2 regions of the Lysinibacillus sp. A4 genome follow, and region 2 is predicted to be linked to the other one. Evidence: a T-box and tRNA genes for the amino acid it is inferred to sense, from the RefSeq annotation. Region 2 holds a T-box; the other holds one or more tRNA genes.
What was found. The T-box of region 2 lies ahead of alaS (alanine--tRNA ligase). A T-box ahead of a tRNA ligase gene usually reads a tRNA of that ligase, here a tRNA-Ala.

Region 1 (4,878 bases), on a different contig from region 2:
TTTGGTCCCGTGGTGTAGCGGTTAACATGCCTGCCTGTCACGCAGGAGATCGCCGGTTCGATCCCGGTCGGGACCGCCATTATTATTGCCGGTGTAGCTCAGTTGGTAGAGCAACTGACTTGTAATCAGTAGGTCGTGGGTTCGACTCCTATCGCCGGCACCATTCCCTTGGAGGGGTAGCGAAGTGGCTAAACGCGGCGGACTGTAAATCCGCTCCTTAGGGTTCGGCGGTTCGAATCCGTCCCCCTCCACCATTTTAGGGGCATAGTTCAACGGTAGAATAGAGGTCTCCAAAACCTTTGGTGTGGGTTCGATTCCTACTGCCCCTGCCAGGTATTGAGGTACTCGTTCATAATACAGCTAATATAATCTATATAGTGGCGATTGTGGCGAAGTGGTTAACGCATCGGATTGTGGTTCCGACATTCGTGGGTTCGATTCCCATCAGTCGCCCCATTTTAAAATTGGGGTATAGCCAAGCGGTAAGGCAACGGATTTTGATTCCGTCATGCCTAGGTTCGAATCCTAGTACCCCAGCCATTTTTAATTTCACGAGCCATTAGCTCAGTTGGTAGAGCATCTGACTTTTAATCAGAGGGTCGAAGGTTCGAGTCCTTCATGGCTCATCATTTTTTAATTAACATGCGCCCGTAGCTCAATTGGATAGAGCGTCTGACTACGGATCAGAAGGTTATGGGTTCGACTCCTGTCGGGCGCGCCAATAAAATCATGTTTACGGAATGTAGCTCAGCTTGGTAGAGCACTTGGTTTGGGACCAAGGGGTCGTAGGTTCGAATCCTGTCATTCCGACCATCTTTCATGTTAAATGGGGCCTTAGCTCAGCTGGGAGAGCGCCTGCCTTGCACGCAGGAGGTCAGCGGTTCGATCCCGCTAGGCTCCACCATTGTAATATTTTTGGAGGTATACCCAAGTCTGGCTGAAGGGATCGGTCTTGAAAACCGACAGGCGGGTAACACCGCGCGGGGGTTCGAATCCCTCTACCTCCTCCATTTTTCGGGTCAGTAGCTCAGTTGGTAGAGCATTAGATTGAAGCTCTAAGTGTCGGCGGTTCGATTCCGTCCTGACCCACCATTATTGCGGGTGTAGTTTAATGGTAAAACCTCAGCCTTCCAAGCTGATGTCGTGAGTTCGATTCTCATCACCCGCTCCAAAATGGGCCTATAGCTCAGCTGGTTAGAGCGCACGCCTGATAAGCGTGAGGTCGATGGTTCGAGTCCATTTAGGCCCATCATTATTCCGAAGTAGCTCAGTTGGTAGTAGCACCTGACTGTTAATCAGGTTGTCGCAGGTTCGAGTCCTGCCTTCGGAGCCACGGCCCGTTGGTCAAGTGGTTAAGACACCGCCCTTTCACGGCGGTAACACGGGTTCGAATCCCGTACGGGTCATCAAGCATGTAGCACAGATGTGTGTTACATGCTTTTTTCTATTCTCCTTTTTGTTAATCGATAAAAGATAATGCAATAGCAGAAAAAGACCTATTGGCAAGGTGAAGGACTAAATTTCATTCCCCTAGCATCTTTCTATGGGCTTCCAATAAACCGCTTTACTTACCACGTACACTTCATGGTCAACATTTTTGTGAAGGCGCTTGACTTCTCTAGTATAGCGATACAGGCGCAATCCTGCCCAGAGAATTAGTGAAACTGGTTCTGCTCTATGCGAAAGCGAAGTACTAGCAGCAAGTAAGTAGCTCAGAGCGATTAGTCTTTCCATCATTTATAAAAATTCTATTGATTTCTTTGTTCTGCAATCCCCTGAAAAAGGCTACATGACTACTGTAGCCTTTTTATAATAATTAAAATCTTTCTCCCTTACATTCTCTTACGAAAAAGAGTCTATAGAGTAAATTTGAACAAACTATTTCATATATAAAATATGTATGTTTTTTCGATTACTATTTTCATGGTGCTTGTTGTTTTGTTCCTCTAATATGAGGATAAGTGGAGGAATCGATATGAATATACAGGAGATACAGCAATTTTTAAATCTATATCAGACAGAACAAAATGAATCAGAACTTTGGTTAAAGAATAGATTACAGGCAGTTAAGGATGCAGGTGAATATCATCCAACAACAGAGGAGCTAGTTTTTGGTGCACGGGTGGCATGGCGAAATAGCAATAAGTGTATTGGACGTCTGTTTTGGCAGTCACTGCATGTGGTAGATGCACGTGATGTTTTAGATGAAAAGGCTATTTTTCAAAAATTACTAGAACATATTGATTATGCGACAAATCATGGGAAAATTCGTCCAACTATAACAGTGTTTGCTTCAGATAGAGTACGGATTTGGAATCATCAACTAATTCGTTATGCAGGCTATGAAACAGATGCAGGCATTATTGGAGATTCACAGTCCATTAAATTTACAAAAGTGTGTGAGTCGTTAGGATGGAGAGGTAAAGGAACTGATTTTGATGTACTACCACTCGTTATACAGGTGGATAATCGTGCTCCTCAAATGTTTGTAATTCCTGAAGAAAATATAGTAGAGGTCTCAATCCGCCATCCAGAGTCAATCGATGTGGAGAAATTAGGAATGAAGTGGTATGCTGTACCCATTATTTCGAGTATGCGTTTTCAAATGGCTGGAATTGATTTTCAAGCAGCTCCATTTAACGGCTGGTATATGGGAACAGAGATTGGTGCACGAAATTTAGCAGATCATGATCGTTATAATATGTTACCTGCCATTGCAGACATTTTTAATCTTGATACAACCAAACATGCGTCTCTTTGGCGTGATCGTGCTTTAGTAGAACTTAATATTGCTGTTCTTCACTCATTTAAAGAAGATGGTGTGAGCATTGTTGATCATCATACAGCAGCTCAGCAGTTTAAATTGTTTGAGGAGGCAGAAAAATCAACAGGAAGAGAAGTGACAGGCAACTGGACATGGTTAATCCCACCACTTTCCCCTGCCACAACGCATATATTCCATAAACCCTATGTAAATATTTATCATACACCAAATTATTTTTATCAAAAACCATGCTATTAGTGTAAAGGAATTGTTTACTTTCAATACTTTTGATGAGAGAGGGCGCTTACTATGTTAAATCAGCAAATTCCCAATATCCCATGGAGACAATTGACGACACCTTATGGTAGAGGTACAGCCATTCCTAAGCTGATAGAACAGGAGCAATACACACAACTAGCTGAATTAATTGAACATCAAGGTACACTGTGGCAGGTGACACCATGGGTTTTGCTTGTCCTGCTAAAAAAGCTTACTAGTAAAAAATTAGAGGTTGTCTCATTACAAGAGGTACAGTTATATTTAGCTGTGGCACATGCTATTACCAAGGATTATCTCGAGCCAGTCAATACTGTTAAAAATATGCAGGAGCTATTAGACGTCAACTATTTGTGGATAGAAAATGAGGATAATGATGAACAGGAGTGGGAGAAAGAAACGCCAAAGGGCTATGAGGAGCAAGCTTTTGTAGGCTATTACTATTATAGTTATAGGCTTTTACAAGAGGCTGTTCCTATTTTTTCTACTATAACAGCTCGTAATAATGAAGCATCAGAATGCCTTGCTGAATTGCTAACATTACTCCAGCAACCCGACAATTAAGTAATGTGTAAACACTATATAGAAATAGAGCAGATGGAGGAATCTAATCCACCTGCTTTATTTAATTTTAATGCACATATTCATCCTTAGAGGCTCTCATTGAGCAAAAGAAGAGTAACATTGCTACAACGACAAAGAGCCATCCCGCAATATTCCAGCCGCCAAATAAATCATGCAAGTAGCCAAAAAGAATAGGACCAATTGCGGCAAATAAATAACCCAAAGATTGTGCAAAGCCTGATAAATCTGCTGCTTCAAATGCAGTACGAGTACGGAGAGTGAAGAACATCATTGCTAGGGCAAATGAAGAACCACCTGCTAACCCTAGAAGAACCATCCACAGTACCCCAAGACTTGTCCATTCCATGACAACCCCAACAAAGCCTACTAAATAGAAGGATGTAAACATCAATACAAGTGGGCGTTGAGAAGTCATTTTACCGGCAATAATAGGCACTGCTAAGGCCATTGGTACTTGTGAGAATTGCATGATTGAAAACATCCAGCCAGCTTTATCAGGGGCTAAACCTTGAGCAATATAGATCTCAGGTATCCAAGCTGCTGTTGTGTAGAATAATAAAGATTGTAAACCCATTGCCCCTGTGACAGCCCAAGTAACAGGTGATTTCCATAAAGGTGTACTGGTCTTTTTAGATGTAGTAACTGGTTCCGGTTTATTTGACTTTAGTTGAGGTATCCAAATTAAGATTGTAATGAGAACGAGTATGAGTGCAATGGAAAGTGCACCTTGCCAGCCTAACCATGAATTAGCTATCGGATAGCTAATACCAGCACCAAGGCCTGCAGTAAAATTCATGGACATGGTGAAAAAGGCCATTAATAAACCCACATGATAGGGAAATTTCAATTTCAATAATCCTGGAATTAGTACATTTCCAAAAGAAATGGCTACGCCAATTAACACAGTACCCAATAGAAGTAATTCTGTAGTACCAAGTGAACGTAGGACAATTCCTAAGGCCAAGAGAAAAGTTGATAAAAATAATGTTAGCTCAAGCCCTAGTTTGCGTGCTACAACTGGTGCAAATGGAGATATAACAGCAAAAGCCAGCAATGGTATCGTTGTTAGAAAGCCTGCCAATACATTAGATATTCCAAGATCTTCACGGATAAAGGATATAATTGGGCCAACAACAGTTAGTGGCATTCGTAATGTAGAGGCTATAAAGATAACTCCAAAGACTAAAAGTAAGGTTGTTCCTTTCCAGCTAATTTTTTTACTTGGAAAACTAGTGGAATGATCATTTGTAGTC
Region 2 (17,695 bases):
CAGTCCAACATGATTTCAATATGATTGATTTACAACTCCCTATTCATAACGAAGATTTATTATGGGTAGATTTATATGCTTATAGTTATAATGAATTGAATAATATAGCTGATGTATTTGGCTTTCATCCACTCGCAGTTGAAGATTGCTTACATGAAGGCTCACGTCCAAAAATGGATAGTTATGGTGATTATAAATTTTTTGTGCTCCATGCACCAATTTATAATGAGAAAAGTAACAATGAAATTACAACCGTTGAGTTAAATATTTTTATGGGACCAAACTATATTGTGACTGTGCATAAACAAAAGTTGCAATGGCTAGGAAAAATGGAAAATGTTTGTGTTAATAGCCCAAGATTTTTGGAAAAGGGTACTGATTTTTTATTGCATACAATTATTGACGGTATTACAGACGAATACTTCCCAGTATTAGAACGAATTCGCGCACGTATAGATGAACTAGAAGAAGAAATTTATGATTATCAACCAAAAGTGGTGACAGAGGAATTTCTTGCATTGAAGCGGACAATTATTTTAATTCGTCAGGCCATTATGCCACAAAGAAGAATTTTTTCTACAATCAATGGCCAGTGGAAATTTGATATTCAAGAAGAAAATATTCCATTCTATAAAGATTTGAATGACCATCTAGAGCGTATTGTCGACTCCACAGAGACATATCGCGATTTAGTGAACAGCACGCTTGATACGTATTTTTCAATTATCAGTGGGAAATCCATTGAAAAGCTGAATTTATTAACGGTCATTTCGACAATTATGTTACCACTATCAGTAATTACTAGTTTTTTTGGAATGAATGTACCTTTGCCTTATCAAGATACCCCTTATACAACTATTGCAATTAGCGCCTTCTTAGTTATCTTTACATGGGGTATGTGGATATATTTCAAAAAAATGATTGCTTAGTTAGTGTTAGTCATACTAGTACTAATTGACAGCGCAATAGATTTTTTTTATAATTTTCGATAGAAAAAGTAAAAACGATGATGGAAAAAGTACGTATTTGTGTGTGCACAAGAAAGGGATTTCTAGGCTGAAAAAATCCTCACAACAGCAAATGCCGAAAGCTACTCCAGAGTGCAGCTAATCCCTGCCGTTCACTGACGTTACAAGTGCTAAAGAGGTAAGTAAGGTTTTTACTTACAACTAGGGTGGTACCGCGAGACTAATGACAAGTCCTCGTCCCTTTTTGGGGATGAGGGCTTTTTTTATTTTCTTCGGTAAATCGCAGGATTCGTATCGTGATTTTACAATATAAAATAGGAGGAATTTATCCAATGAAAGCAGTAGATATTCGCCGTATGTATTTGGAATTTTTTAAAGAAAAGGGGCATCATCATGAGCCATCAGCACCACTTGTGCCAATAAATGATCCATCACTTCTTTGGATCAACTCAGGTGTTGCAACTTTGAAACCATATTTTGATGGCCGTATTATCCCTGATAATCCACGTATTACAAATGCTCAAAAATCGATTCGTACCAACGATATTGAAAACGTTGGGAAAACAGCTCGACACCATACATTCTTTGAAATGTTAGGAAACTTCTCTATTGGTGACTACTTTAAAAAAGAAGCAATTCATTATGCTTGGGAGTTTTTAACAGATAAAAAATGGATGGGCTTTGATCCAGCATTATTATCCATCACGATTCACCCAGAAGACCAGGAAGCATATGATGTTTGGCATCAGGAAATCGGTATTCCAGAAGAACGTTTAATTCGTTTAGAAGGGAACTTCTGGGATATAGGAGAAGGCCCATCTGGTCCGAACTCAGAGATTTTTTATGATCGCGGCGTAGAATACGGCTCAGATGAAAATGACCCTGAAATGTATCCAGGAGGAGAAAATGAGCGTTACCTAGAAATTTGGAACCTTGTGTTCTCTCAATTTAACCATAATCCTGATGGCACTTACACGCCACTACCAAAGCAAAATATTGATACAGGTATGGGCTTAGAGCGTATTGTGTCCGTCGTGCAAAATGTACCAACAAACTTTGATACTGATTTATTTATGCCAATTATTGAAAAAATCGAGGAGTTTGCCAATCGTAAATATAAACGACCTGGCGAAGTAGACTTAAATGAAATCTTTGGCTCAGATGAAGATATTAATACACCATTTAAAGTGATTGCAGACCATATCCGTACAGTAGCATTTGCTATAGGCGATGGTGCCCTGCCTTCAAATGAAGGCCGTGGCTATGTATTACGTCGCTTACTACGTCGTGCCGTTCGCTATGCTAAACAAATTGGTATTGAAAAACCATTTATGTTTGAACTTGTACCAACTGTGGGTAAAATTATGGAAGACTTCTATCCAGAAGTTACAGAGAAATGCGAATTTATTCAACGTGTCATTAAAAATGAAGAAATTCGTTTCCACGAAACATTAGATGGTGGTTTAGCTATCTTTAATGAAGTAGTGGAATCTCAAAAAGCAGCTGGTCATGATTACATCCCAGGAGCAGATGCTTTCCGTTTATATGATACGTATGGTTTCCCAATCGAGCTAACGGAAGAATATGCAGAGGAAGTAGGCATGAAAGTAGATCATGAAGGTTTTGAGGCAGCGATGGAAGAGCAACGTGAACGCGCGCGTGCTGCACGACAAGATGTTGATTCGATGCAAGTCCAGAATGAAGTATTAGCAAACTTAACGGTTGCAAGTGAATTTGTTGGCTATGATACGTTAAGTGTTAATACTGAAATCGCTGCAATGATCGTCAATGGTCAAGTTGCGAAAGTCGCTTCTGAAGGTCAGGAAGCATTGGTTATTTTAGCGAAGACACCATTCTACGCTGAAATGGGTGGTCAAATTGCTGATAGTGGTACTATTTCAAATGATAGCTTTACGGCTGTTGTAAAAGATGTTCAAAAAGCACCGAATGGTCAACCGCTTCATACAGTAGTAGTTGAATCTGGGGAAATGCATGTGGAAGATGCAGTGCAAGCAGTGGTCAATCGTGATGACCGTAATTTAATCATTAAAAACCATACGGCAACACATATTATGCAACGTGCATTAAAAGATGTGCTAGGTGATCATGTGAACCAAGCTGGATCATATGTAGGACCTGATCGTTTACGTTTTGATTTCTCTCACTTTGGTCAAGTTACAAAAGAAGAATTACAGCAAATTGAACGTATTGTAAATGAAAAAGTGTGGGATGATATAGAGGTCATTATTGAAGAAAAAGGCATTGATGAAGCAAAAGCAATGGGTGCTATGGCATTATTCGGTGAAAAATATGGAGATGTTGTACGTGTAGTATCCATCGGAGATTATTCGATTGAGCTATGTGGTGGTATCCATGTTAAACGCTCTTCTGAAATTGGCTTCTTTAAAATTGTTTCAGAAGGTGGTATCGGTGCAGGTACTCGTCGTATTGAAGCTGTTACAGGAAAAGTTGCTTATGAAGCAGTAAAAGAAGAAGAAGCATTATTAAATGATGCAGCAGCATTATTAAAAGCAAATGCTAAAGATATTGTTACAAAAGTACAGGCATTACAAGCAGACTATAAAGAATTACAACGTGAAAACGAAGCATTATCTCAAAAAATCGCCAATGCACAGGCAGGGGCAGTTGTTGATGCCGCTCAAACAATTGGAGATGTGACAGTGCTATCTACAAAAGTGGAAGCGAAGGATAACAATCAACTCCGTCAAATGATGGATGACCTGAAAGCAAAAATGCCAAAAGCAGTCATTGTTCTTGGAGCAGTTGATGGTGAAAAAGTTATGTTATGTGCTGGTGTTTCAAAAGAATTAGTTGGTGGCAATTACCATGCAGGGAATATTGTGAAAATGGTTGCGGAAGCATGTGGTGGTAAAGGTGGCGGTCGTCCAGATATGGCGATGGCAGGTGCAAAAGATGCATCAAAACTTGATGAAGCACTACTTTCTGTGTATGATTATGTTAAATCCATTTAATTAATTCACCAAAACATGTTATAATAAAGAGAAATTGGAGATGAGCTTGTTTGCACATCTCCTTATTTCTGAAAGCGAGGTGCTGGTCATGAGTTCATTTGATCAAACGATGAAATTTAATTTTCCAGAAGAATCAATGGAACAGGAAGTCAAGCAGGTAATGTTGAAAGTTCATTCTTCATTAGAGGAAAAGGGATATAACCCTATCAATCAGATTGTTGGTTACTTACTTTCTGGTGATCCGGCGTATATTCCTCGCCATCAGGATGCTCGTAATTTAATTCGCAAGCTTGAGCGTGACGAAATTCTAGAGGAGCTTGTTAAATTTTATATCAAAAAGAATAACGAGGACTAGAAATGAGAATTATGGGATTAGACGTTGGGTCAAAAACTGTGGGTGTTGCTGTAAGTGATGCACTTGGTTGGACCGCCCAAGGTATTGAAACCGTAAAAATTGATGAAGCTAATGGTGAGTTCGGTATTGACCGTATCGCTGAGCTAGTAAAGGAATATACTATAACAGAATTTGTTGTAGGTTTTCCAAAAAACATGAATAATACGGTTGGACCGCGTGGAGAGGCTTCTGAAAACTATAAAAAGCTATTAGAAGAGCATTTCTCACTACCGGTCAAATTATGGGATGAACGTTTAACGACGATGGCTGCTGAACGTATGCTGATCGAAGCGGACGTGAGTCGCAAAAAGCGCAAGCAGGTCATTGATAAAATGGCAGCTGTGATGATTTTACAAGGCTACTTAGATAGCAAAAATTAATTGATGAGGTGACAATGCATGGCACACGAGCATAACCATGAAGAAGAACTACATGTTCAACACATTACAGTGATTGACGAAAACGGAAACGAGCAGCTTTGTGAAGTGATTCACGTTCATGAATCTCCAGAGTTTGGCAAATCATATGTGTTTTACTCAATGGTAGGCGCAGAGGAAGATGAAGATGGCTCAGTTGAAATCTTTGTATCTTCATTTGTACCATCTGAAAATGGTGAAGATGGTGAATTAACACCAATCGAAACTGAAGCAGAGTGGGATATGGTAGAGGACGTTTTAAACGCTTTAGAGGATGAAAACGAAGACTAATCTTCTAACTCAAAGCTTGGAACAAGGATCGCAGCTTGCAGTCCTTGTTCCTTTTTTATTGAAGCTTTTCTAATGTAGAAGGATTGTTAAATTGAAGAATGAATGCATTGTAGATGTGTGAATTTGATCCACAATTGTTGAGAAACGTTCATAAAGTTTGTGGATTCGCTTAGAAATAGAGTGTAACCGCTCCAAGCCCCACTCCAAACATCGAGAACCTGCTCAAAGGTAGAGAAGAAATGCAGGGAAAACTTGCTCAAAAATAGGAGAAGCTATTCTAAAGTGTCTAACCTCAAAAAAACGATTTAATAAATGACATCAAATTGTCATAAAGGAGGAAACAGAATGAATGAAGAAACGCAAGAATTTATGATCATTGGGAAAGATGGTAAGGAACAGCAGTGTCGTGTGGTCTTTACCTTTGATGCGGAGGACAAGTCCTATGTGTTATTTTCCCTTCTAGATGAAACAGGTCAAGAAATTCCAGGAGACCTTTCGGCGATGACTTTTGATTATGATGACAATACAGGTGAGATGACAAATTTACAGCCTGTTGAAACAGATGCCGAATGGGAAATGATTAATGAAGTGGTGTTAACATTACTTGATGAATTTGAAGAAGAACCACAGCTAATTACTGTGACAGACGAAGAAGGAAAAGATCAAGTGTGCGAAGTCATTCATACATTTTCATCTGAGCAATTCGGTAAATCGTATGTATTATATGTGCCAGCAACAGATGAACCGATTGATGAGCGTGATATTTTTGCAGCCCAATATCTAGCTGGAAATGAAGGCCAGATTGAAGAGTTATACCCGATTGAGTCAGATGAAGAATGGGAATTTGTAGAAGAAGTATTAAACACTTTATAGGATAAACTATTTCTAGAATGCTCAAAAATCTGCTAACGAAAGTTGTTGGCAGATTTTTTACATATGTAATTTCTCCTGAATTGTCGATTTCTGTTTGTCGTGAAAGTTGATTTCTAGTATGATATTGAATAGTGATAGGGGGGAAACCCGTGGATAACGGTTCAAAAAAACAAGAAATGTTTTCAAAAATGCAAGAAAGAAAATCTGAGGTAAAAATGGTGAGAAAAATCGTCGCAATTATTGCCATTGTTTTCGTACTAATAATTGGAGTTGTTGGTTTATTTGGGTACAATTATGTAAAAGGTGCTCTAAAACCATTAGACCCTAATGCAACGAAAACAATTGCAGTAGAAGTACCAATTGGCTCTAGTTTGTCCTCCATTTCAACACTACTAGAGAAAAAAGGTGTCATAAAAGATGCACGTGTTTTTAAATACTATGCAAAATTTAAAAATGAATCACAATTTCAAGCGGGAAATTATGATTTAACACAGGCAATGACATTTGATGAACTCATTGAAAGCTTGAAAACAGGGAAGGTATATCGTAAGCCTGTCTTTACGATGACAGTCCCAGAAGGCTTAACACTTGAACAAATTGGGAAAGTGATTGAAAAGAAAACACCGTACACACAAAAAGAATTTATGGATCTTGTGACGAGTGACACATTTGTTCAGCAAATGATGGCTAATTATCCTGAGCTAGTTACAGAGGCGGTTTTAGCTGACAATATTCGCTATGACTTAGAGGGCTATTTATATCCAGCTACGTATTCTTATTATGAGGAAAAACCATCCTTACAAGCGATTGTAGAAGAGATGATAGCAGCCATGAACAATGTGGTGAAGAACTATAGTGATGTATTAGCTGAAAAACAAATGTCCGTACATCAGCTGTTAACATTTGCTTCATTATTGGAAGAAGAAGCGACTGCTCAAACGGATCGAGAGACTATTGCAAGTGTCTTCTATAATCGAATCAATGAAGGGATGCCACTCCAAACCGACCCAACCGTACTCTATGCACTGGGTGATCACAAGGATCGTGTTCTATATGAGGATTTAGAAGTGGATAATGCCTATAACACATACAAAAATAAAGGTCTACCACCTGGTCCAATAGCGGGTGCAGGTAAAACCTCGATTGAGGCATCATTAAATCCAAGTCAAACAGATTATTTCTACTTCCTAGCAGATAAAGAGGGTGTCAACCACTTCTCAAAAACCTATGATGAGCATTTGCAGAAGGTAGAAAAATATTTACGAAAAGAAGAGTAAACGTATAGGAAGAACAAAAATCATATAGCAAACAGATGGATAGAAGGAAAGAAAAATAGCTTTCCTTCTATTTTCATGCTATTATAAAGTGTGATTTTTGATCAATCCGTTCATTTATGCGGGACAAATATGCGTGGTGGCAATTGTTTGAGCATATCGAAGCAATTGCTCATTTTTGTATGGCAAAGTACCAAGACATCACGTTTGGTCTTTTTCTTTTTGTTGATAAATGATGAAGTACAGACAACGGCAAACGCTCGTTGCCTTTTAAATGAGGGTGGAAACAATGGAATTATCAGATGCATATATACAATCATTTATACAGCCACGTAATGAATTGCTTTTAGAAATGGAAGCATATGCGGAGGAGCATCACGTACCGATCATGCAACTAGCAGGTATTGATGCATTAAATCAACTGTTGCGTATTCAGAATCCGTCAAAAATTTTAGAGATAGGTACAGCAATTGGTTACTCTGCTATTCGTATGGCAGAGGCATTGCCTCATGTCCAAATTGTTACAATTGAACGTGATCAAGATCGTGTAGCAAGGGCAAAAGCCTATATTAAACGTTCGACTGTATCAGATCGAATTACGGTCATTGAGGGTGACGCTTTAGAAGTGGATGACGAGGCTATTAACACAACATTCGATGCGGTCTTTATTGATGCTGCGAAGGGACAATACCAACGCTTTTTTGAAAAATATGCACCTTTAGTAAAATCAGGAGGGGTATTGTATATCGATAATATGTACATGCATGGTTTGTCTGATTTAGAGTTGAAGGATGTTCCACGTCGTAAGCGAACAATGATTCGCAATTTAAAAAACTTCACGGATTGGATTATGCAGCACCCGGAGTATACAAGTGCTTTTTTACCAGTCGGTGATGGTTTATTACTATGTTTGAAGAGGTGACTACTATGAAAAAACCAGAATTGCTTGTGACACCACAATCATTAGAACATATAAAAGCACTTTTAGTTGCTGGAGCAGATGCTTTTGTTATTGGTGAACAACAATTTGGTCTACGTCTAGCAGGAGAGTTCTCCGTTGAAGAAGTAGAACAAGCGACAAAGCTTATACACGAAGCGGGTAAAAAGGTATATGTTGCAGTCAATGCACTTTTCCATAATGAGAAACTAGAGGCACTTGCTGATTATGTAAAAGAAATGCAACGTATCGGTGTGGACCGTTTAATTTACGGTGATCCAGCGGTACTCATTATTCGTAGAGAGCAAGGTGTTACGATTCCGTTACATTGGAATCCAGAAACGACAGCTACAAACTGGTTTACGGCTAATTACTGGGGGCAACGTGGTGCAACGCGTGCTGTGTTAGCGCGTGAGCTTTCTCTTGATGAAGTATTAGAAATTAAAGAAAATACCGAGATGGAAATTGAAGTACAAGTACATGGAATGACATGTATGTTCCAATCAAAACGTCCATTACTCGGCCATTATTTCTTATATCAAGATAAAGTAATGGCGATTGAAAATCGCCAAGAAAATCGTAATATGTTCCTACATGATGATGAACGAAATAATAAGTATCCAATATATGAAGATGTAAATGGTACACATATTTTCAGTCCAAATGATATGTGTATTATTGATGAACTAGGCGAATTATTTGAAGGTGGCATCGATGCTCTAAAAATTGAAGGTGTTCTTCAAACGCCAGACTATGTAGTCGCAGTAACAGAAGCTTATCGAAAAGCGATCGATACGTATTTTGACGAATCAGAAGAGGCATATGAAGAAATAAAAGACGATTTATTAGCAAAAATTGAAGATATGCAACCAGCTATTAGACCATTAGATACAGGCTTTATCTTTAAGGAAACAGTTTACTAGGAGGGGACAATAACATGGCATTAGCGTTAGAGCAAAATGACAAAATCCGTGAGATTGTCAACGGTAAACGTGTCATTACTAAAAAACCAGAGCTACTTGCTCCAGCGGGTAGTTTAGAGAAATTAAAAATAGCTGTCCATTACGGAGCAGATGCTGTATTTATCGGTGGGCGAGAGTTTGGTCTACGATCGAATGCGGATAACTTTTCAATTGAAGAGATGCGTGAAGGTGTAGAATTTGCCAATCAATATGGTGCGAAAATATATGTAACAACAAATATTTTTGCCCACAATGAAAATATGGATGGCTTAGAGCGTTACTTAAAGGATATTGAATCAGTGGGCGTAACAGGTATTATTGTAGCAGATCCGCTTATTATTGAAACCTGTCGTACAGCAGCACCTAAGCTTGAAATTCACCTTTCTACTCAGCAATCATTGTCCAACTGGAAGGCCGTGCAGTACTGGAAAGAAGAAGGTTTACATCGTGTTGTATTAGCGCGTGAAGTCGGCGGAGAAGAAATGAAGCTGATGAAGGAAAAGGTCGACATTGAAATTGAGGCCTTTGTTCATGGAGCAATGTGTATTGCCTACTCTGGTCGTTGCGTTCTTTCTAATCATATGACGGCTCGTGACTCAAACCGAGGGGGATGCTGCCAATCATGCCGTTGGGACTATGATCTATATGAATTAGAAGATGGTGAAGAAAAAGCACTTTTCGATGATAGCCATGCACCATTTGCGATGAGTCCAAAAGATTTAAAATTAATTGAAGCGATTCCTCATATGATTGAGCTAGGTATCGACTCGTTAAAAGTTGAAGGTCGTATGAAATCCATTCACTATGTAGCGACAGTTGTTTCTGTGTACCGTAAAGTGATTGATGCTTATTGTGCAGATCCTGATAACTTTAAAATTAAACGTGAATGGCTAGAGGAATTAGACAAATGTGCTAACCGTGATACGGCTGAAGCATTCTTCCATGATGCACCTGGCTTTGAGGAGCAGATGTTTGGTGTGCATGGTCGTAAAACAACCTATGAATTTGCTGGACTTATTTTAGAGCATGATCCAGAGACAAAAATAGTGACAATGCAACAGCGTAATTATTTTAAACCTGGTGACGAAGTAGAATTCTTTGGTCCTGAAATTGAGAATTTCCGTTTAACAATGGGTGAAATTTGGGACGAGGATGGCAATAGCCTAGATGCAGCTCGTCATCCATTACAAATTGTCAAATTTAAATGTGATACACCATTGAAGCCGCATAACATGATGCGAAAGGAGAATAACTAATGGCAGTGAAGCGTCCTGTTGTCATCGGAATCGCAGGTGGCTCATGCTCGGGAAAAACGAGCGTGACGCGTGCCATTTATGATGTTTTCCGTGAGCATTCTGTTGTGGTAATTGAACAAGATTTTTATTATAAGGATCAAAGTCATTTAACATTTGAAGAACGCTTAGGAACTAACTACGATCATCCGTTAGCTTTCGATAATGATTTATTAATTGAGCACATAAAAAAGTTGTTAGTGCGTCAACCAATTGAAAAACCTGTGTATGATTACGTCCAGCATACAAGGGCAGAAGAAGTTATACACGTTGAACCAGTAGATGTTATTATACTAGAAGGTATTCTAGTCTTAGAGGATGCTGATTTACGTGATTTAATGGATATTAAATTATTTGTGGATACAGATTCAGATTTACGTATTATTCGCCGCATTATGCGTGATATTAAAGAGCGTGGACGTACAACGGATTCGGTGATTGAGCAGTATTTATCAGCGGTTCGACCGATGCATAATTTATTTATTGAACCAACGAAACGTTATGCTGATATCATTATTCCTGAAGGTGGGGATAATGAGGTGGCGATTGATTTAATGGTAACGAAAATTAAAACTATTCTTGAAACCGACAACGTATTGTAATAAGATAGAGTGGTATTGACAATATTTACATGCATATTTTGAAAAAGCATGCATACTATTAGGTCAAAGCGTAATTTGAAAACGTTTAAAAATAATAAAATTCGATTAGATGCATCTTCCATGCATTTAGTCGAGTTTTATGTTTTTATATTGAAGAAACAAGGAGTGAAGGACTTTGGCAAATGAAAAACAGTACCCTATGACAGCTGAGGGAAAACGTAAATTAGAAGAAGAATTAGTAAAATTAGAAACTGAAACACGAAAAGAAATCGTTGAACGCATTAAAATAGCACGTGATTTTGGAGATCTTTCTGAAAACGCTGAGTACGATTCTGCTAAAGAAGAACAAGCCTTTTTAGAAGGTCGTATTTCAACATTAAAATCTATGATTCGCAATGCAGTGATTATTTCTGAAGACGAGACAGATAACAGTGTAGTATCATTAGGGAAAACGGTTACATTCGTAGAAATCATCAATGGTAAGCCATCAACAGATGAAGAATCTTATACAATTGTTGGTTCTGCTGAGGCAGATCCTATGGAATTCCGTATTTCGAATGAATCACCAATTGCAAAAGGTCTACTTGGTCGTGCTGAAGGTGAAGAGGTTGTCGTTCAAACACCTGGCGGCGAAATGAAAGTGAAAATTCTCTCAATTAAATAATATGTATAGGTACAAGCAGTTAGCCTTTGGCTGACTGCTTGTACCATTTTTAGCGTGAAAACTATTTAATAAAATAGTGAGTAGAATTATTTTGCAAGTGCTGTCGAACTTGATAGAATATTGCCTAGAGAGGGGGAGACATTATGAGTGAACGACAAACTCGAAGTGGTCGTCATTTGCAGCCATCTCGTAATAAAAAGCTAGATAAACTATTGAATATTTTAATTGGTGTTGTGGTTGTCCTCATTATTATCACAGCAACCTATGTGTTTAAATGGCAAGATGATGCAGATCAAGCGGTGAAAGAGGAACCAGCTCAAGAAGAACAGAGCGGTGATGAAGAAAAAGAAGTAGAGAAAGAACCGACGGATGAAGAAAAAGAAGATCTAGCTGTAGAAGAAGATAAACCTTCAGAGGAAGAATCAGAACCTGAGACATCCCAGGAAGAACAAGGCACAGCAGAAGAATCAGCCTCAGATAATCCTATTGTTGAGAAGGTTATCACGAATAAAAATTGGCAGCCAACACCAACAACTCAAACAGGTCAGCATGTGTCTTCATATGACGACAAGTCTGTAGACTGGGCTGAGAAAGTAGCAACAGTATCTACGGTGACTGGTATTGACCAAAGCAATATGATCATCTGGCGTATGCAAAATAATGGTGGTCCTAATTCATCCATTGCTACTGTTTCGACCAATGATAAGTCTCAAATGTATCGTGTAAGTATGGAATGGGTTGATAATGAAGGTTGGAAGCCAGTGAAGCTTGAGCAACTAAATACATTAGAAGGCGCCTATTGACGAAAATCACTCTTTTGATTATTTTTAATAGAGTTGATAAAAGAAGGGAAGTAACAGTAGATGAAAATTGCAGTAATTGGCGCAATGGAAGAGGAAGTGGAGCTTCTAAGAGCAGCATTAGACGATGCACACAGCACAACGATTGCAGGTAGTGAGTATACAACAGGAACTTTTGAAGGAAAGGAAGTCGTATTATTAAAAAGCGGTATTGGTAAAGTAAATGCTGCTATGTCTACGACAATCCTTTTACATGAGTTTAAACCAGATGTTGTCATTAATACAGGCTCTGCAGGTGGGTATGATGAAGCACTTGAGGTAGGCGCTGTCGTTATTTCTGATGAAGTTCGTCACCACGATGTAGATGTCACAATCTTTGGCTATGAAATTGGACAAATGGCTGGTATGCCAGCAGCATATAAATCAGATGAGAAATTGATGAAGGTAGCTGAGGAGGCTGTAAAGGCAGTTGGAGAGCACCAGTATGGCGTTGGTTTAATTTGCTCTGGGGATGCTTTTATGAATGATCCTGAACGTGTAGAGGCTGTTCGACGCCATTTCCCTCAAATGAAAGCTGTAGAGATGGAAGCGGCTGCAGTTGCACAAGTTTGTTATCAATTTGCTACACCTTTTGTAGTCATTCGTGCATTATCAGATATTGCAGGTAAAGAATCGAATATTAGCTTTGATGAATTTTTACCAGTTGCTGCAAAACATTCGACACAAGTCGTATTAAAAGCAATTTCCTCACTATAAACTACACAGAATGGTCAAAATGTGTGGTTTATTCTGTGAGAAAAATCACAGTTGATACAAAAAACAAATGCTACACTGACATTAATCAATCTCTTCATAATAGAATGGGAGGCATTCATGATGTTATTTTTAACAGCAGGTGTAGTCATTATTACAACTTTAATAGGTACGTTGATTTCAGCAGAACTATCTGAATCAGCACACTAGTATGACGGGAAAGCTCCTTTGCGACATAGTCATGTCGCAAAGGAGTTTTTTTATATGCCATGAAATAGGCATATTCTTCGCCATTGAAGGATTGAATTTTTTTCATAACCATTTTACAATATATTATTCAATAGTTTTTTGATCTCGTTTATATAGTTGATAGAGTTTAATAAGTGCCCGTTTTTCAATGCGAGATACATAGCTACGTGAAATATTTAAGCGTGCTGCAATTTCCTTTTGCGTAAGTGCATCCTGTTGATTTAAGCCATAACGGAGTGTCACAATTTCGAGCTCACGTTCATCGAGCATATGCAAATAGTGGTATAGTTGTGCTACATGCTCTTTATGCTCTAGCTTTTCTGTGGCACTTTCTTCATCACACTGAAGTAAATCGCGAATTTGCAGTGCGTTCCCATCTTTATCAGTTCCAATCGGCTCAAATAGCGAAACGTCTTTTTGCACTTTCTTTTGGGTGCGTAGATGCATTAAAATCTCATTTTCAATGCAACGAGCTGCATATGTGGCAAGTCTAGTTTTTTTATCAGGAGTATAGCTCTCAACGGCTTTCATTAGTCCAATTGTTCCAATAGAAATATAATCATCGAGTTGCTCATGTTTTGGATGGAATTTTTTAACGACATGTGCGACAAGCCTCATATTACGTTCTATTAGATCAAGACGCGCTTGCTCATCGCCACCTAAAAATCGTTCAATACAAGCAGCTTCCTCTTCTTTTGAAAAGGGTTTATGGAATGTTTGCCCCTTTAAATAGCCAAGCAACGCAGGGATTTCAAGCCATAACTGCAACATCGATGTAAAAATTCCGCTCATTGAAAGATTTCATCCTTTCCCCATTTTTCGACAGTATATGTTTAAAAGACGTGGGAAATGAAAAAAGTGCAACAGCAAATGTGCTGTTACACTTTTTTTAACGTAAATGTACTAATCATGAGTAAAGCTAAAATGGGGAAAAGGAAAAGATAAAATGCCGGATGGAACGTATAAGCTGCGAAATACGTTAAAGTTAAGAACGTACCTGCGGCTGTAATTGGTAAACCTGTGAAATAACCGTTCGCTTCGCTAATATTGAAGCGAGCTAAACGCATCGCGCCACAGACGATAAATAATACGGCCATCATCATGCCGACAAAACCAAAATCAACTAGAACAACTTCATACATTAATAATGCAGGCGCCACACCAAATGATATAATATCACTCATAGAATCTAATTGTTTACCTAATTCTGACACTTGTCCGAGCGCTCTCGCTACCTTACCATCGTAGCGATCAAGAAGAGCTGCTATAAAGATAAACAAGACACTATAGCTATAGTATTCATGTAGAGTGGCCATAATAGCCGCGCCTCCAAAGGACATATTACTAATTGTTATGAAGTTAGCTGCGTGCGATTTCATTTTCTTAACCGTGGTATCCACCAACTTGTGATAAAAAAACAAGGGGGATCACTCCTTTGCACTTAAGATATTGTACCATTATACTTCGAATGCGAAAAAATTGACAGTCTAAATTAATGGATAGGGGTTTTACTGTATGAAAGAAAAACTATATCAACGCTTGATAGAACTAACGAATGGTAAGCAATCTTCCCATCTTTTGCAGACAATAGCAAAAGCGAAGTGGAGTAAACGTATAATACCAAGCTACATGAAGTTATACGATATTAACCTTGAAGAAGTTTCAAAAAAACAACAACAATTTTCATGTTTACATGATTTTTTTACAAGAGAACTTATTGAAGAAGCTCGACCTATTGAAAAAAATCCAACTGTCTATGCCAGCCCAGTGGACGCAAAAGTGGAATCCTTTGGACGTATTGAATGGGATATGACATTTCTTGTGAAGGGTAAGCCTTATGCATTACAAGATTTACTCGGCAATACAGAACGAGCTGCACAATATGCAGACGGACATTTTATCGTTTTTTATTTAAGTCCTGCTGATTACCATCGTATCCATAGCCCGATAGATGGAGAAGTCTTACGACAATATACACTTGGTCAGAAATCTTATCCTGTGAATCAGTTAGGTCTTACATACGGTAAAAAACCAATTTCTCATAATTATCGTTTAGTGACTGAGCTGAAAGCAGCAAATAATCAGCATGTTGCATTTATCAAAGTAGGTGCAACCTTTGTGAATTCCATTGTGCTTACCAATACAACAACGAAATGGCAGAAAGGGCAGGAAGTTGGTTATTTCTCATTTGGTTCTACTGTTGTGATGCTGTTTGAAAAGGATACAATTAAATTTACGGATAATGTTGTAAAAGGAAGCCCAATTCGAATGGGTGAAGCCTTTGCAAATATGCTATAATGGTCGAATAATACGTTAAGATTAGGGGTCGCTATTTTGTATAATTTTTTATTACCGAACGAATTTGTGACGAATATTTTTGAAATTACGCCGGAAAAGTTACAAGAATTAGGGATTAGAGGAATCATTACGGATTTAGATAATACACTTGTTGAATGGGATCGTCCAGATGCAACAGAAGAGCTAATCATTTGGTTACGCATTATGAAAGAATCAGGTATTCGTGTTATTATTGCGTCAAATAACAAGGAAGCTCGTGTAAAGCATTTTGCTGAGCCATTAGGTATTCCTTACATTCACAAGGCGAAAAAGCCACTTCGTAATGCTTTTTATAATGCGCTGATACAACTAGGCTTGCGTCCACATGAAGTAGTAATGGTAGGAGATCAACTCCTTACGGATGTAATGGGCGCAAACCGCTTAGGCTTGCACACAGTGCTCGTGAAGCCTGTTGCACAATCAGATGGGCTTGTAACAAAATTGAATCGTTTCATTGAACGTCGCGTTTTTAATGATTTGAAACGAAAAGGAATTATAACTTGGGAGGAACAAGAATGATTGAAATGCCAAATTGTATTGGCTGTGGTACAACAATTCAAACAGAAGATAAAACAGCAGTTGGGTATGCACCCCCATCATCATTAGAAAAGGATGTGGTCATTTGCCAGCGTTGCTTCCGTTTGAAAAATTACAATGAAATTCAACCAGTATCGTTAACAGATGACGATTTTTTACGTATTTTAAATGGTCTTGGTACACAGCAAGGCTTAATCGTAAAAATTGTTGATATATTTGATTTTAATGGAAGCTGGCTACCAGGGCTTCATCGTTTTGTAGGGAAGAATCCTGTCCTATTGATTGCCAACAAAGCTGATTTATTACCAAAGTCAGTGAAGCCAAAAAAAGTTATCAACTGGCTGAAACGTGAAGCAAAGGCTCTTGGGCTACAGCCTGTGGATGTCCTATTAGTCAGTGCCCATAAAGGCAAAGGGATGGCAGAAGCAATGGAAGCCATCGATGAATATCGTAAAGGACAAAATGTATATGTTGTTGGCTGTACAAATGTTGGGAAATCTACGTTTATTAACCGAATTATTAAGCAGGCAACAGGTGAGGGTGAAGTGATTACAACCTCACATTTCCCAGGTACTACTTTAGACATGATAGATATTCCATTGGATGATGGTAGTGCATTATATGATACACCAGGTATTATTAATCATCATCAAATGGCTCATCATATTGATGCCAGTGAATTAAAATATATTATGCCGAAAAAAGAAATTAAGCCGAAAGTCTATCAACAAAATGCTGGGCAAACGCTATTTATTGGTGCATTGGCAAGATTTGATTTTATTCAGGGTGACCGTTCTGCCTTTACCATCCATGTGGCAAATGATTTACCAATTCATCGTACAAAGCTTGAGAAGGCAGATGCGTTATATGAAGAGCATAAAGGAGAATTATTGGCTCCCCCAACTGCGGACTTTATCGACCAGTTACCGCCATTGGTTCGTCACGAATTTTCCATCAAAGAAGCGAAAACAGATGTTGTATTTTCTGGACTTGGCTGGATTACCGTTCAACATGCGAATGTAGTAGTAGCAGCTTACGCCCCAAAAGGTGTACAAGTTTCAATTCGTCCTTCGCTGATCTAAATGGAGGACATAGTAGAGAGAGGGACTAGAAAATGAAGAAATGGTTTGCAGTTATGGGTGATCCAATTGAACATTCAAAATCACCTGCCATGCACAATGCTTGGTTTGAGGACATGTCAATTGATGCGACATATATTCCTTTACATGTAACGCCTGATCAATTAGAATCTGCTGTTGCTGGTTTGAAGACATTAGGGGCAAGTGGCTGGAACGTGACCATTCCTCATAAAACAGCAATCATTCCGTATCTAGACGAGCTAGATGAGCTGGC

Region 1: it encodes a tRNA-Ala, which carries the amino acid that the T-box ahead of alaS (alanine--tRNA ligase) is inferred to sense. The anticodon was not compared.

The regions. Positions count from the first base shown of each region.
Region 1 is NZ_JANWTB010000019.1:397-5,274, forward strand. Features, by position in the region: tRNA gene NY607_RS23240 (tRNA-Asp) at 4-79, shown strand; tRNA gene NY607_RS23245 (tRNA-Thr) at 88-163, shown strand; tRNA gene NY607_RS23250 (tRNA-Tyr) at 171-254, shown strand; tRNA gene NY607_RS23255 (tRNA-Trp) at 259-332, shown strand; tRNA gene NY607_RS23260 (tRNA-His) at 381-456, shown strand; tRNA gene NY607_RS23265 (tRNA-Gln) at 466-540, shown strand; tRNA gene NY607_RS23270 (tRNA-Lys) at 554-626, shown strand; tRNA gene NY607_RS23275 (tRNA-Arg) at 645-721, shown strand; tRNA gene NY607_RS23280 (tRNA-Pro) at 737-813, shown strand; tRNA gene NY607_RS23285 (tRNA-Ala) at 829-904, shown strand; tRNA gene NY607_RS23290 (tRNA-Ser) at 918-1,010, shown strand; tRNA gene NY607_RS23295 (tRNA-Phe) at 1,017-1,092, shown strand; tRNA gene NY607_RS23300 (tRNA-Gly) at 1,098-1,171, shown strand; tRNA gene NY607_RS23305 (tRNA-Ile) at 1,176-1,249, shown strand; tRNA gene NY607_RS23310 (tRNA-Asn) at 1,257-1,333, shown strand; tRNA gene NY607_RS23315 (tRNA-Glu) at 1,335-1,406, shown strand; gene NY607_RS23320 (nitric oxide synthase oxygenase) at 1,976-3,022, shown strand; gene NY607_RS23325 (hypothetical protein) at 3,074-3,604, shown strand; gene NY607_RS23330 (CynX/NimT family MFS transporter) at 3,672-4,878, opposite strand, start outside.
Region 2 is NZ_JANWTB010000003.1:165,694-183,388, reverse strand. Features, by position in the region: gene corA (magnesium/cobalt transporter CorA) at 1-929, shown strand, start outside; T-box leader at 998-1,213, shown strand; gene alaS (alanine--tRNA ligase) at 1,301-3,961, shown strand; gene NY607_RS06225 (IreB family regulatory phosphoprotein) at 4,050-4,316, shown strand; gene ruvX (Holliday junction resolvase RuvX) at 4,319-4,735, shown strand; gene NY607_RS06215 (DUF1292 domain-containing protein) at 4,754-5,062, shown strand; gene NY607_RS06210 (DUF1292 domain-containing protein) at 5,408-5,935, shown strand; gene mltG (endolytic transglycosylase MltG) at 6,085-7,212, shown strand; gene NY607_RS06200 (O-methyltransferase) at 7,499-8,131, shown strand; gene NY607_RS06195 (peptidase U32 family protein) at 8,137-9,069, shown strand; gene NY607_RS06190 (peptidase U32 family protein) at 9,084-10,364, shown strand; gene udk (uridine kinase) at 10,364-11,002, shown strand; gene greA (transcription elongation factor GreA) at 11,178-11,666, shown strand; gene NY607_RS06175 (YrrS family protein) at 11,810-12,469, shown strand; gene mtnN (5'-methylthioadenosine/S-adenosylhomocysteine nucleosidase) at 12,530-13,222, shown strand; gene sigK (RNA polymerase sporulation sigma factor SigK) at 13,553-14,260, opposite strand; gene pssA (CDP-diacylglycerol--serine O-phosphatidyltransferase) at 14,347-14,847, opposite strand; gene NY607_RS06155 (phosphatidylserine decarboxylase) at 14,984-15,766, shown strand; gene NY607_RS06150 (YqeG family HAD IIIA-type phosphatase) at 15,803-16,324, shown strand; gene yqeH (ribosome biogenesis GTPase YqeH) at 16,321-17,424, shown strand; gene aroE (shikimate dehydrogenase) at 17,457-17,695, shown strand, end outside.